Regions from separate parts of the Kocuria aegyptia genome, predicted to be linked through region 2. Evidence: riboswitches for the same ligand, from Rfam matches in the RefSeq annotation. Region 2 holds a riboswitch; the other holds the start of a gene.
What was found. A riboswitch is a leader RNA that binds a small molecule or an ion and turns the genes downstream of it on or off. The one in region 2 is predicted to bind thiamine pyrophosphate.
Positions count from the first base shown of each region.

Region 1 (4,954 bases), on a different contig from region 2:
TCGTGATCGATCGGACCGAGGCGATGACCGTGGTCGACGTGAACACCGGCAAGTTCACCGGCTCCGGGGGCAACCTCGAGGAGACCGTCACGAAGAACAACCTGGAGGCGGCCGAGGAGATCGTGCGGCAGCTGCGGTTGCGGGACATCGGCGGCATCATCGTGATCGACTTCATCGACATGGTGCTCGAGTCCAACCGGGACCTCGTGCTGCGCCGGCTGGTGGAGTGCCTGGGCCGGGACCGCACCAAGCACCAGGTGGCGGAGGTGACCTCGCTGGGCCTCGTGCAGATGACGCGCAAGCGCATGGGCACCGGGCTGCTCGAGGTGTTCTCCGAGCCGTGCGAGCACTGCGCCGGTCGCGGCGTGGTGGTCCACGACCACCCGCTCGAGGGCCGCTCCGGCGGCGCCACGGGCGAGTCCCGGGACCAGCGGCCGAACCGCACGGAGCGCAAGCGCGGCCGCGGGGGCCGCAACGAGCAGCAGCCCGCCCGGACGGAGCAGCGGTCCGCCGAGCCCGATCCCGCGGAGAGGGCCAAGGCCGAGGCCGCGCGGACGGCGTTCGCGACGATCGCCGCTGCCACCCATCACGAGGAGGCCGCCGCGGAGGAGCCGGAGCGCGCCGAGGAGACCGCCCAGCCGGCGGAGACCCGTCCCGAGGGCTCGGGGCGCTCCCGGAAGAAGCGTCGCGGCAAGCGCAGCCGCAACCGGGGCCAGGGTGCGGACACCGCCGCCGAGCAGCAGCCGGACGTGGGGGAGGCCCCCGTCCCGGCCGCGGAGGAGCAGGCCCCCGGGGTGCCGGCCGAGCAGGGCGCGCGCCTGACGATCAAGGGCGAGGTCATCGAGCTGCCGCAGGGCCACGCGGCCGTCGAGGAGCCCGCCGAGGCCGGTCCGCTGAGCCTGGACTCCCTCGCGGAGGCCTTCGGGCAGACGGCGCCGGACGCCGGCTCCGCTGCCCAGGAGGTCGCCGCTGAGCGAGCAGCCGCTGAGGCGGTCACCGCTGCCGACGGTGCCCCTGAGCAGGCCGGCGCCGAGCAGACCGGCGCCGCGCAGGCCACCGCTGCGGAGGACGCCCGGGCGGCGGTCGCCGCGCAGGAGACCACCGCACGGGCGGATGCGGCGCGGGAGAGCACGGCGCAGCAGGCCCCCGGCTCGGCGGCTCCTGAGCAGCCGGGCGCCGAGCCGGCGCGACCCCGGCGGCGCTCGCGGCGGGCCACGGCCCCGGCGGCTCGGCCGGGCGAGGCCGAGGTGACCGCCGGCCGGGCGGCCGCCGCGGAGGGTGCCCGGCACGAGGCCAAGGCCGTCGCCCAGCGCTCCCCGGAGGACTCCTCCCGCCGGGCGCCGACCGTCGTCGGCGTCGGCGTCAAGGCCGAGGACCTGACCAGCGGAGGACCCGCGGGACGCGGCTGAGCCGTCCGGCCGAGCAGCACCACGGAGGACCCCGACCAGCACGGTCGGGGTCCTCCGTCGTCGTGGGCCGTCACGGACCGTCCAGGCCTGCCCGGCCCCCGCCCGGCGGCGTACCGTGGTGCGCACCACAGCACAGCCGGGGCCGCCGTCCCGTCCGCCGGGGCGAGCGGCCGCCCGTTCCAGGGAGCACCGCCATGACCAGTGCAGACACCGTCCGCGCCGCCGGCACGGACCTCTTCGTCCACCGGGATCCGTCGGCCGTGGACCGCCACTACACGGAGGACTTCATCCAGCACTCGCCCCTCGCCCCGGACGGGCGCGAGGGTCTCAAGCAGTTCCTGCGCGGCATCCCCGACGACTTCCGCGTGGATCTCGTCCGGGTGCTCGACGACCACGGGACGGTGGTCGCCCACTCGGCCTACCAGGGGCTCGGCCCGCAGCCCCTGGTCGGCTTCGACGTCTTCCGCGTGGCGGACGGGCGGATCGCCGAGCACTGGGACGCCTTCGAGCCCCTGCGCACGGAGGCCGGCGGCGCCCGCCCCCAGCTCGACGGTCCCGTCGCGGTCACGGACCACGAGCGGACGCAGGACAACAAGCGCATCACCGCCGAGTGGGTCGAGGCCGCCCTGATCGGGGGCGACCGCCGCGCCGTCCAGGACCACATGAGTGCCCAGGGCTGCACCGAGCACACCGCTCGCACGGCGGAGGACCCGCAGCCCGCCTACCAGCGGTTGCACCGGGTGCTCGGCGAGGGGAACTTCGTGCTGACCGTCGCGGAGGCCGTCGCCGACGGCGATCACGGGGGCGGAACCGCGCGCACGGTCGCCTGCTACGACCTGTGGCGCCTCGAGGACGGACGGATCGTGGAGCACTGGGGCGTCGCGCAGCCGGTGCCCGAGCGGACGGCGAACGCCAACGGCGTGTTCTGACCCCACAGCCGGGATCCGTCCCGGGATCCGCCCGCGTCCGGGCTCCCGCGCGAGGGCTAGACTGGCAGGACACCTGACACGGGGTGCCGCTCGAGCGGCTGAGAACACACCCGTCGAACCTGATCTAGCCAGTACTAGCGAAGGGATGTCGCAGATGCGCGATGCCGTCCCCACGTCCGCCCGCACAGCAGGAGCCAGGCCGGCGCCGCCGGACCCCGCGCTCGCCGAGGACGCCGCGGCGGCCCTGGAGGACCTGCGCTCCGCGGCGCCGCTCGTGCAGTGCATCACCAACGCCGTGGTCACCAACTTCACCGCCAACGCGCTCCTCGCCGTGGGCGCGTCCCCGGCGATGACCGACATCCAGGGGGAGGGCGGGGTCTTCGCGGAGCTCGCCGACGGCCTGCTCGTCAACACCGGCACGCCCACCGCCGAGCAGCGCGGGGCCGCCTACGAGGCCGTCGGCGCCCGGCGCCGCGCGGGCCGGGCCTGGGTCCTGGACCCGGTGGCGGTGGGTGCCCTGCCCGTGCGCACCGCGCTGGCCCGCGACCTGCTCGAGTTCCGGCCGGCGATCGTGCGCGGCAACGCCTCCGAGGTCGTCGCCCTCGCCGGCGGCAGCGGAGGGCGCGGCACCGACGCGACGCACGGCGTCGAGGCCGCCCGGGACGCCGCCGCCGCGCTCGCCGAGCGGGCCGGGTCGGCGGTGGCCGTGTCCGGGCCCGTGGACCTCGTGCGCTCCCCGGACGGCACCGTCGTCCGCGTGCCGCACGGCACGCCCCTGCTGACCCGCATCACCGGCGGCGGCTGCGCGCTGGGCGCCCTCATGGCTGCGTTCACCGCCGTGCGCCCGGACCCGGCCGCGGCGGCGGTGGCCGCCACCACGGTGTACACCCTCGCGGCCGAGGACGCGGCCGCCGACTCCGCCGGGCCCGGCTCCTTCGCCGTGGCGCTGCTGGACCGGCTGCACGCCGTCACGCCGGAGCGGATCGCCGCCCGGGCGGAGCTCGTCCGCGAGGAGGGCGCCCGGTGAGCCCGCGTCTCGACCCTGCGGCCCTGGCCCTGCACCTCGTGACGGACACCGCTCTGAGCGCCCCCCGAACGGTCCCGGACGTCGTGGCGGCCGCCGTCCGCGGCGGCGCCACCATGGTCCAGGTCCGCGCGAAAGACGCCCCGGCCCGCGAGCTGGTCGCCCTGCTGACGGCCGTCGCCGAGCGCGTGGGCCGGGAGGTGCCCGTGCTCGTGGACGACCGCGCGGACGTCTACCTCGCCGCCCGGGCGGCCGGCGCCCCCGTGGCCGGGGTGCACGTCGGGCAGACGGACCTGCCCGTGGTCCTCGCCCGGCGGATCTGCGGGACCGACGCCGTGCTCGGCCTCAGCGCCGCCACGGCTGCGGAGCTCGACGCCGCCTCCGCGCTGCCCGCCGGGACGGTCGACTACCTGGGCGTCGGAGCGGTGCGGGTCACCCGCACGAAGCCCGACCACCCCGAGCCGCTGGGCGTCGAGGGTTTCGCCCGCGCCGCGGGCCGCACGTCCCTGCCCTGCCTGGCCATCGGCGGGGTGCGGGTCGAGGACGCCCCCGCCCTGCTCGCGGCCGGCGCCGCCGGGCTGGCCGTGGTCTCCGGGATCTGCGCCGACCCCGACCCCGAGGCCGCGGCCGCCCGCTACGTGCGGGCCTTTGCCGCCGTGCCCGCCGGGGAGGTGGGCCCGTGACCGCCCGCGTGCCCCGCGTCCTGGCCATCGCCGGCACCGATCCCACGGGCGGCGCCGGCCAGCACGCCGACCTCAAGTCGATCGCCGCGATGGGCGGCTACGGGATGAGCGCCGTCACCGCCGTCGTCGTCCAGAACACCGTGGGCGTGCGCTCCATCCACGTCCCGCCGGTCGAGTTCCTCTCCGCCCAGCTCGACGCGGTCGCCGAGGACGTCGAGATCGACGCCGTCAAGATCGGGATGCTCGGGTCCGTGCCGGTCATCGAGGCCGTCGCCCGGTGGCTGGGCACCCACCGGCCGCCGGTCGTGGTCCTGGACCCGGTGATGGTCGCCACCTCCGGAGGGCGCCTCCTGGAGCGCGAGGCCGAGGACGCCCTGCGCTCGATGCTGGGCCTCGCCGACCTGATCACCCCGAACCTGCAGGAGCTCGCCGTGCTCGCCGGGGAGGACCCGGCGTCGTCGTGGGCGGAGGCCCTCGCCCAGGGCCACCGGGTAGCCCGCGCCCACGGGACCCTGGTGCTCGTCAAGGGCGGGCACCTCACCGGCGACCGGACGCCCGACGCCCTCGTGGGCCCCGACGACCCGGAGCCCCTCGTGGCGTTCGACGGCGCGCGCGTGCCCACCGAGAACTCCCACGGCACGGGGTGCTCCCTCTCCTCGGCCCTGGCCACCCTCCAGGTCCGGCACGAGGACTGGCCCCGGAGCCTGCAGATCGCCCGGGACTGGCTGCGCGGGGCCCTCGAGGCCGCAGGGGAGCTCTCGGTCGGCCACGGCAGCGGCCCCGTCCACCACTTCCACCACGTCCAGGACGCCCTCGAGGCCTGGGGCACGGCGCCGGAGCGGTTCAGCGACGAGCTGTGGGAGGCCTCCGCAGCCGTGCGGCGCGAGATCGAGGAGCTCGAGTTCGTCC
Region 1 covers NZ_BAAAOA010000015.1:244,870-249,823, reverse strand. Annotated here, with positions in the region: gene ABD220_RS07510 (Rne/Rng family ribonuclease) at 1-1,409, shown strand, start outside; gene ABD220_RS07505 (nuclear transport factor 2 family protein) at 1,604-2,338, shown strand; TPP riboswitch at 2,408-2,501, shown strand; gene thiM (hydroxyethylthiazole kinase) at 2,493-3,365, shown strand; gene thiE (thiamine phosphate synthase) at 3,362-4,045, shown strand; gene ABD220_RS07490 (bifunctional hydroxymethylpyrimidine kinase/phosphomethylpyrimidine kinase) at 4,042-4,954, shown strand, end outside.
Region 1: it holds a riboswitch for thiamine pyrophosphate, as region 2 does, so the genes downstream of both, thiM (hydroxyethylthiazole kinase) here and ABD220_RS16625 (ECF transporter S component) in region 2, are expected to answer to the same signal.

Region 2 (4,954 bases):
GCCGAAACCGCGGGCCTCCATGGTGATCGACAGCCGGGTGGCCCGGCGCAGGGACTGCACCAGCAGCGTGAACGCCTGGCCGCCGAACTCCCGCAGCGCGCCCACCGGACCGCGCCCCGACCCCGCGCCGCGCGCCCGCCGGGCCATCGCGAGGGTGGCCCACTCGGAGGCCATCACGCCCACCAGCCGCAGCGCGGCCAGGGAGGCGAGCACGAAGCGGGCCGGGAGGCGCAGCGTCTGGGCGAGACCGTCGGCGAGGTCCGTGGGGTCCGTGGTGAGCACCAGCATCAGCCCGGGCAGGGCCAGCGCGAGCCCGCGCAGGGCGATCGCCGCGCCCGCGGCCACGGAGCCGGCCGAGATCCCGGTGACCCCCAGGTCGAGCAGCACCGGCCCCGAGTCCTCGGCGAGCAGGGCCGTGCCCCACCCGCTCACGATCGCCGCCACCACCACCGGCCACGCCCGGCGCAGCAGCGCGAGGGGTCGCTGACCGGCCAGCGCCAGGAGCAGCACCTCGCCCAGCAGCACCGTCCCCGACGTCACGGGGTCCGCGCTCAGCAGCAGCACCGCGGTCAGCAGCAGGGCCCCGGACAGCTTGACCACCGCGTTCGTCCGTCCCAGCAGGGAGGTCCTGGCCGACGGCGCGAGCACGGGGGCGCTCACCGGACGGACTCCCGCCGGGCCGGGACGGCTGGCGCGGCGGCAACGGCCGAGGCGGCCGGCGCCGTCGGCACGGTACGGGCAGCCGGCACAGTCGGTGCAGTCGAAGCAGCCGGGTCAGCCGGCACGATCGGCGGCACCGGTGCGGTCGAAGCAGCCGGCGGGGCCGAGGCGGCCGGCACTGCCGGGGGTGCCGCGCGAGCGGCCCCACCCACCTCGGGAGCCCTGCCGAGCGCGAGCACCTCGGCGCCGAGCGCCCGCACGAAGTCCTCGTCGTGGGTCACCACGAGGACCGACGTGCCGGCGTCGATGAGTTCCACCAGCAGGTCCACCAGCTCCGCCCACGTCAGGGCGTCCTGGCCGAACGTGGGTTCGTCGAGCACCAGCACGTCCGGATCCGTGGCGAGGACCGTGGCCACGGACAGCCGCCGCTTCTCGCCGCCGGAGAGGGTGAACGGGTTCGCGTCCGCCAGGTGGGCGAGCCGCAGCCGGTGGAGCAGCTCGTCCGTGCGGCGCTCCCGCTCGGCCGCCGGCGTGCCCGCCAGCCGTGGGCCGTGCTCGAGCTCGGCACGCACGGTGGCGCGCAGGAACTGGTGCTCGGGCTCCTGGAAGACCGTCCCGATGCGGGCCACGAGCTCCCGTCCGCTCCACTCCAGCGGGTCGGGACCCGCGCCGCGGTCGAGGAGCGGGTGGGCCCGCACGGTGCCGCGCACGGGGGCCAGCAGACCCGCCACCGTCAGCGCGAGCGTGGACTTGCCGGCGCCGTTGGGCCCGATCAGTGCCAGCGCGCGGCCGGGCCGCAGGCCCAGCTCCACGCCGGCCACCGCCGTGGGGAGGTCCCGGCCCGTGACCGCGTCGTCCACGGGACGGTCCCGGCGGCGCTCCCGCCGCCGGGCGCGCAGCTGACGCGCCGAGGGCTGGCTGCGCGAGACGCCCAGACCGGCGGTGCTCAGCAGCGGTTCGCGATCCGCTCCGGGACGGCCGGTCGCGGACGGGCCCGCGGCAGGACACCCGGCAGGGCCTGCGGACGCGCGCGCGGGCTCGCGCGTGGCCGGCACCCGGCCGGGCACCCACACCCCCGCCCTGCTGAGTTCCTCGACCGCCGCGCCGAGCATCCGCCCAGGGGGGCCGTCGTGGGTGATGCCCCCGTCGCGGCCGAGCACGACGACACGGTCCACGACCTCGGCCCACACGGCGACGCGGTGCTCCACGACCACGAGTGTGGCCCCGCTGCGGTCGAGGCAGGAGACCACGGCGTCGCGGACCTGTCGCACGCCGGCGGGGTCCAGGTTGGCCGTCGGTTCGTCGAGCAGCAGCAGCCCCGGGCTCATGGCCACGGCGCCAGCGAGCGCCAGGCGCTGTTTCTGCCCGCCGGACAGGGCCGCGGTGGAGTGGTCGAGCGGAAGGTCCAGGCCCACGGCGTCGAGCGCCGCGCGCACCCGCGGCCAGATCTGCTCGTGGGGCACCGCGAGGTTCTCGAGGCCGAACGCGGTGTCGTCGCCGATCCGGGACAGCACCACCTGGGACTCGGGGTCCTGCTGCACGAGCCCGGCCCGGCCGCGCGCCCGAGCCGGGAGCGTGCCGTCGAGCAGCAGCTCGCCGGAGCCCGACTGTCCGTCGTCGTCGTGGAGGACCCCCGCCAGGGCGTGCAGGAGGGTGGACTTGCCGGCCCCACTGGGACCCAGCAGGAGCACCCGCTCCCCCGGCTCCACCACGAGGTCGAGATCGCGCAGCGCCGCCGTCTCCCGCCCGGGGTGGTGCCAGCCGAAGCCGCGGGCCTCGACGCGCGCCCCGCGGGCCGCGGGCGCCGCCGGGCGCCGGACCGTGGGGACGGTCATCGCCGCACGGCCCGCCCCGAGGCGAGGCCCTGCAGGACGCCGGTGGCCGCGAGGGCCCGCACCACGGCATGCATCAGGAGGCCGGCGAGCACCGCCCCGGAGACGGCGGCCAGGACCACGTAGGCCGCCTGGTGGCCCAGCGCCCACTCGTAGTTGTAGACGATGTTCTCGTGGACGCCGAGGAAGATCCCGCTCACGGCGCCCGCCACGGCCGCCGCGAGGGCGTCGAACCGGCGGTAGCGGAAGGCCGCGAAGGCCAGTTCCGCGCCGATGCCCTGGACCAGCCCGGAGAGGATGACCAGCAGGCCGAAGTGGGTGCCGAGGAAGCTCTCGATGACGGCCGCGAGCAGCTCGCAGAACAGCGCAGCGCCGGGCTTGCGGATGATCAGCCCGCCGAGCACGCCGGCCACCAGCCAGCCGCCGACGATCAGGCCCACGGCGGGCGGATAGGCGACCGCGGCGGTGCCGACCACGGGGTAGAGCAGGTTCGACCACGCCCAGAAGACGACCGCGCACACGGCGGCGAGGACGGCGGCCACGACGATGTCGACGACACGCCAGGACGACGTGCGCGATGTGCCGGGGCGGTCGGCGGGACGGTGGGTGGTGGTGTTCACGGTGGGTTCCTCCTGGGCTCAGCGAGCCGTCGGTGCCAGGAGGGGACGGGGTTCGGCGGGCCGCGCCGGTGGCGCGCTCCCGGGGAAACACCCCTGAGATGCTCGACTCCCTTCGCCGGTGCTAACCGGAGCAGGTTCGAGGGTCTGCGGCGATCCGCACTCTCAGCGCCGCGTCGGTCTCACCGGCGGGAAGCGCTCCCCTGTCGTTCAGTGGCACCGAGTCTACCCCTCCGTCGCCCGCTCCGCGCACACCCGCGGGTCCCGGCGCCCCGGTCCCGCCCGCACGGCGAGCACCGCCCCCGCCGCGCCCGCCGCACGGCGAGCACCGCCCCCGCCGCGCCCGCCGCACGGCCCGCGCCACGACGCAAGGGCCCGCGCCACGACGCAAGGGGCCCGCCCGGTCGGACACCGGTGCGGTGTCCGACCGGGCGGGCCCTTTCGCGGGGTGTCCGCCGGGTCTCAGACCTCGGCCTGGCTCGAGGCCTTGGGGTTCTTCTGGGGCTTGTTCTCGATCTCGGCGATCTTGCGGGAGATGCCGACCTTGATGACGGTGCCCACGAGGCCGGTCACGAGCGACCAGATGATGATGCCCGTCCAGGCCTCGTCCGGGTCCGGGTTCCTGGCGGGGGGCGGATCGCCGGTGATGCGCGTCCACGCGGCGCCGAGCACCTTGTGCGAGAGCGCCACACCGCCGAGCGAGAGGCCGGTGCCCACGAGTTCGAGAACCTTGGTGTTCATGGAGTGCTGCTCCTTGTCGTCCGGGGGACGCGGGTGCGCCCTGTCGATCCTGCCCAGCCTAACGCGTCGCCGCCGATCCGTCAGTCTGCTGTCCGTCTGCTCGCCGCCCGTCCGGGCTCGGCGCCGGCAGTCCCGCGCCGGCGCCCTCCCCGGTGCCCTCCCCGGCGCGGTTGAGCACCTTCTGCAGGTCGTCCTGGGTCAGTGTGGTGCGGTTCAGGTGCTTGGTGCGGTAGGTCGAGCGGCCCACCATGTGCGCCGAGACGGGGACCGTGAGCAGCTGGAAGATCCAGCCGAGGGCGATGAGCGGGACCATGACGGGATCGCGGTTCTCCAGGGCGACGGCGGTGAGCATGAGGAGCAGCCCGAAGACCTGCGGCTTGGTGCCGGCGTGCATGCGCGTCAGCAGGTCCGGGAAGCGGACCAGGCCGATCGCGGCGGCCAGGGACATCAGCGCGCCGACCACGAGGCAGACGGCGGCGGCGGCGTCCAGGACGGTGTCCAGCACGGCGCTCACCGCCCGTGCTCGGCGGTCTGGGTGGCGAAGCGCGCCACCGTCACGGAGCCGATGAAACCGACCAGCGAGACGATCACCATGAGGATCAGGTTGTTGAGGTGGCCGTGGTAGGCCATCTCCACGGCCAGGGCGGCCGCGACGATGGCCAGCAGCACGTCCGTGGCCACCACCCGGTCCAGCAGGGACGGGCCCTTGGCGAGGCGGTAGAGGGTGCCCGCGGCGGCCGCGCTGAGCAGCACGGCCGCGACGGCCACGGCGATCTCCATCACGGGCGGTCCTCCTCAGGGGTGTCGGCGGGGGTGTCGGCCGGGGTGTCCCGGCGGGGGTCTCGGCGGATGTCCCTCCGGGTGGCGGCGGGGATCTCGTCCCGGCGGCGGCCCACGATCTGCTGGCTCGCGGTGACCGGGGAACTGATCGCGGCGCTGTCCCGCCGGTCCGCGCCGGCGGCTCCTGCGCCGCGACGCTCGGCCCGCAGGGCGGCGAGCTCCTCCCGTGTGCCCATGATCCGGATCCAGGCGGCCTCCACCTGCAGCGCGGACCGGCGGAAGTCCTCGGCGTCCTGGGCGCTGCGGACGTTGAGCGCGTGGAAG
Region 2 covers NZ_BAAAOA010000046.1:502,415-507,368, reverse strand. Annotated here, with positions in the region: gene ABD220_RS16635 (energy-coupling factor transporter transmembrane component T family protein) at 1-660, opposite strand, end outside; gene ABD220_RS16630 (ABC transporter ATP-binding protein) at 657-2,495, opposite strand; gene ABD220_RS16625 (ECF transporter S component) at 2,492-3,112, opposite strand; TPP riboswitch at 3,203-3,324, opposite strand; gene ABD220_RS16620 (DUF4235 domain-containing protein) at 3,572-3,850, opposite strand; gene mnhG (monovalent cation/H(+) antiporter subunit G) at 3,909-4,364, opposite strand; gene ABD220_RS16610 (MrpF/PhaF family protein) at 4,361-4,633, opposite strand; gene ABD220_RS16605 (Na+/H+ antiporter subunit E) at 4,630-4,954, opposite strand, start outside.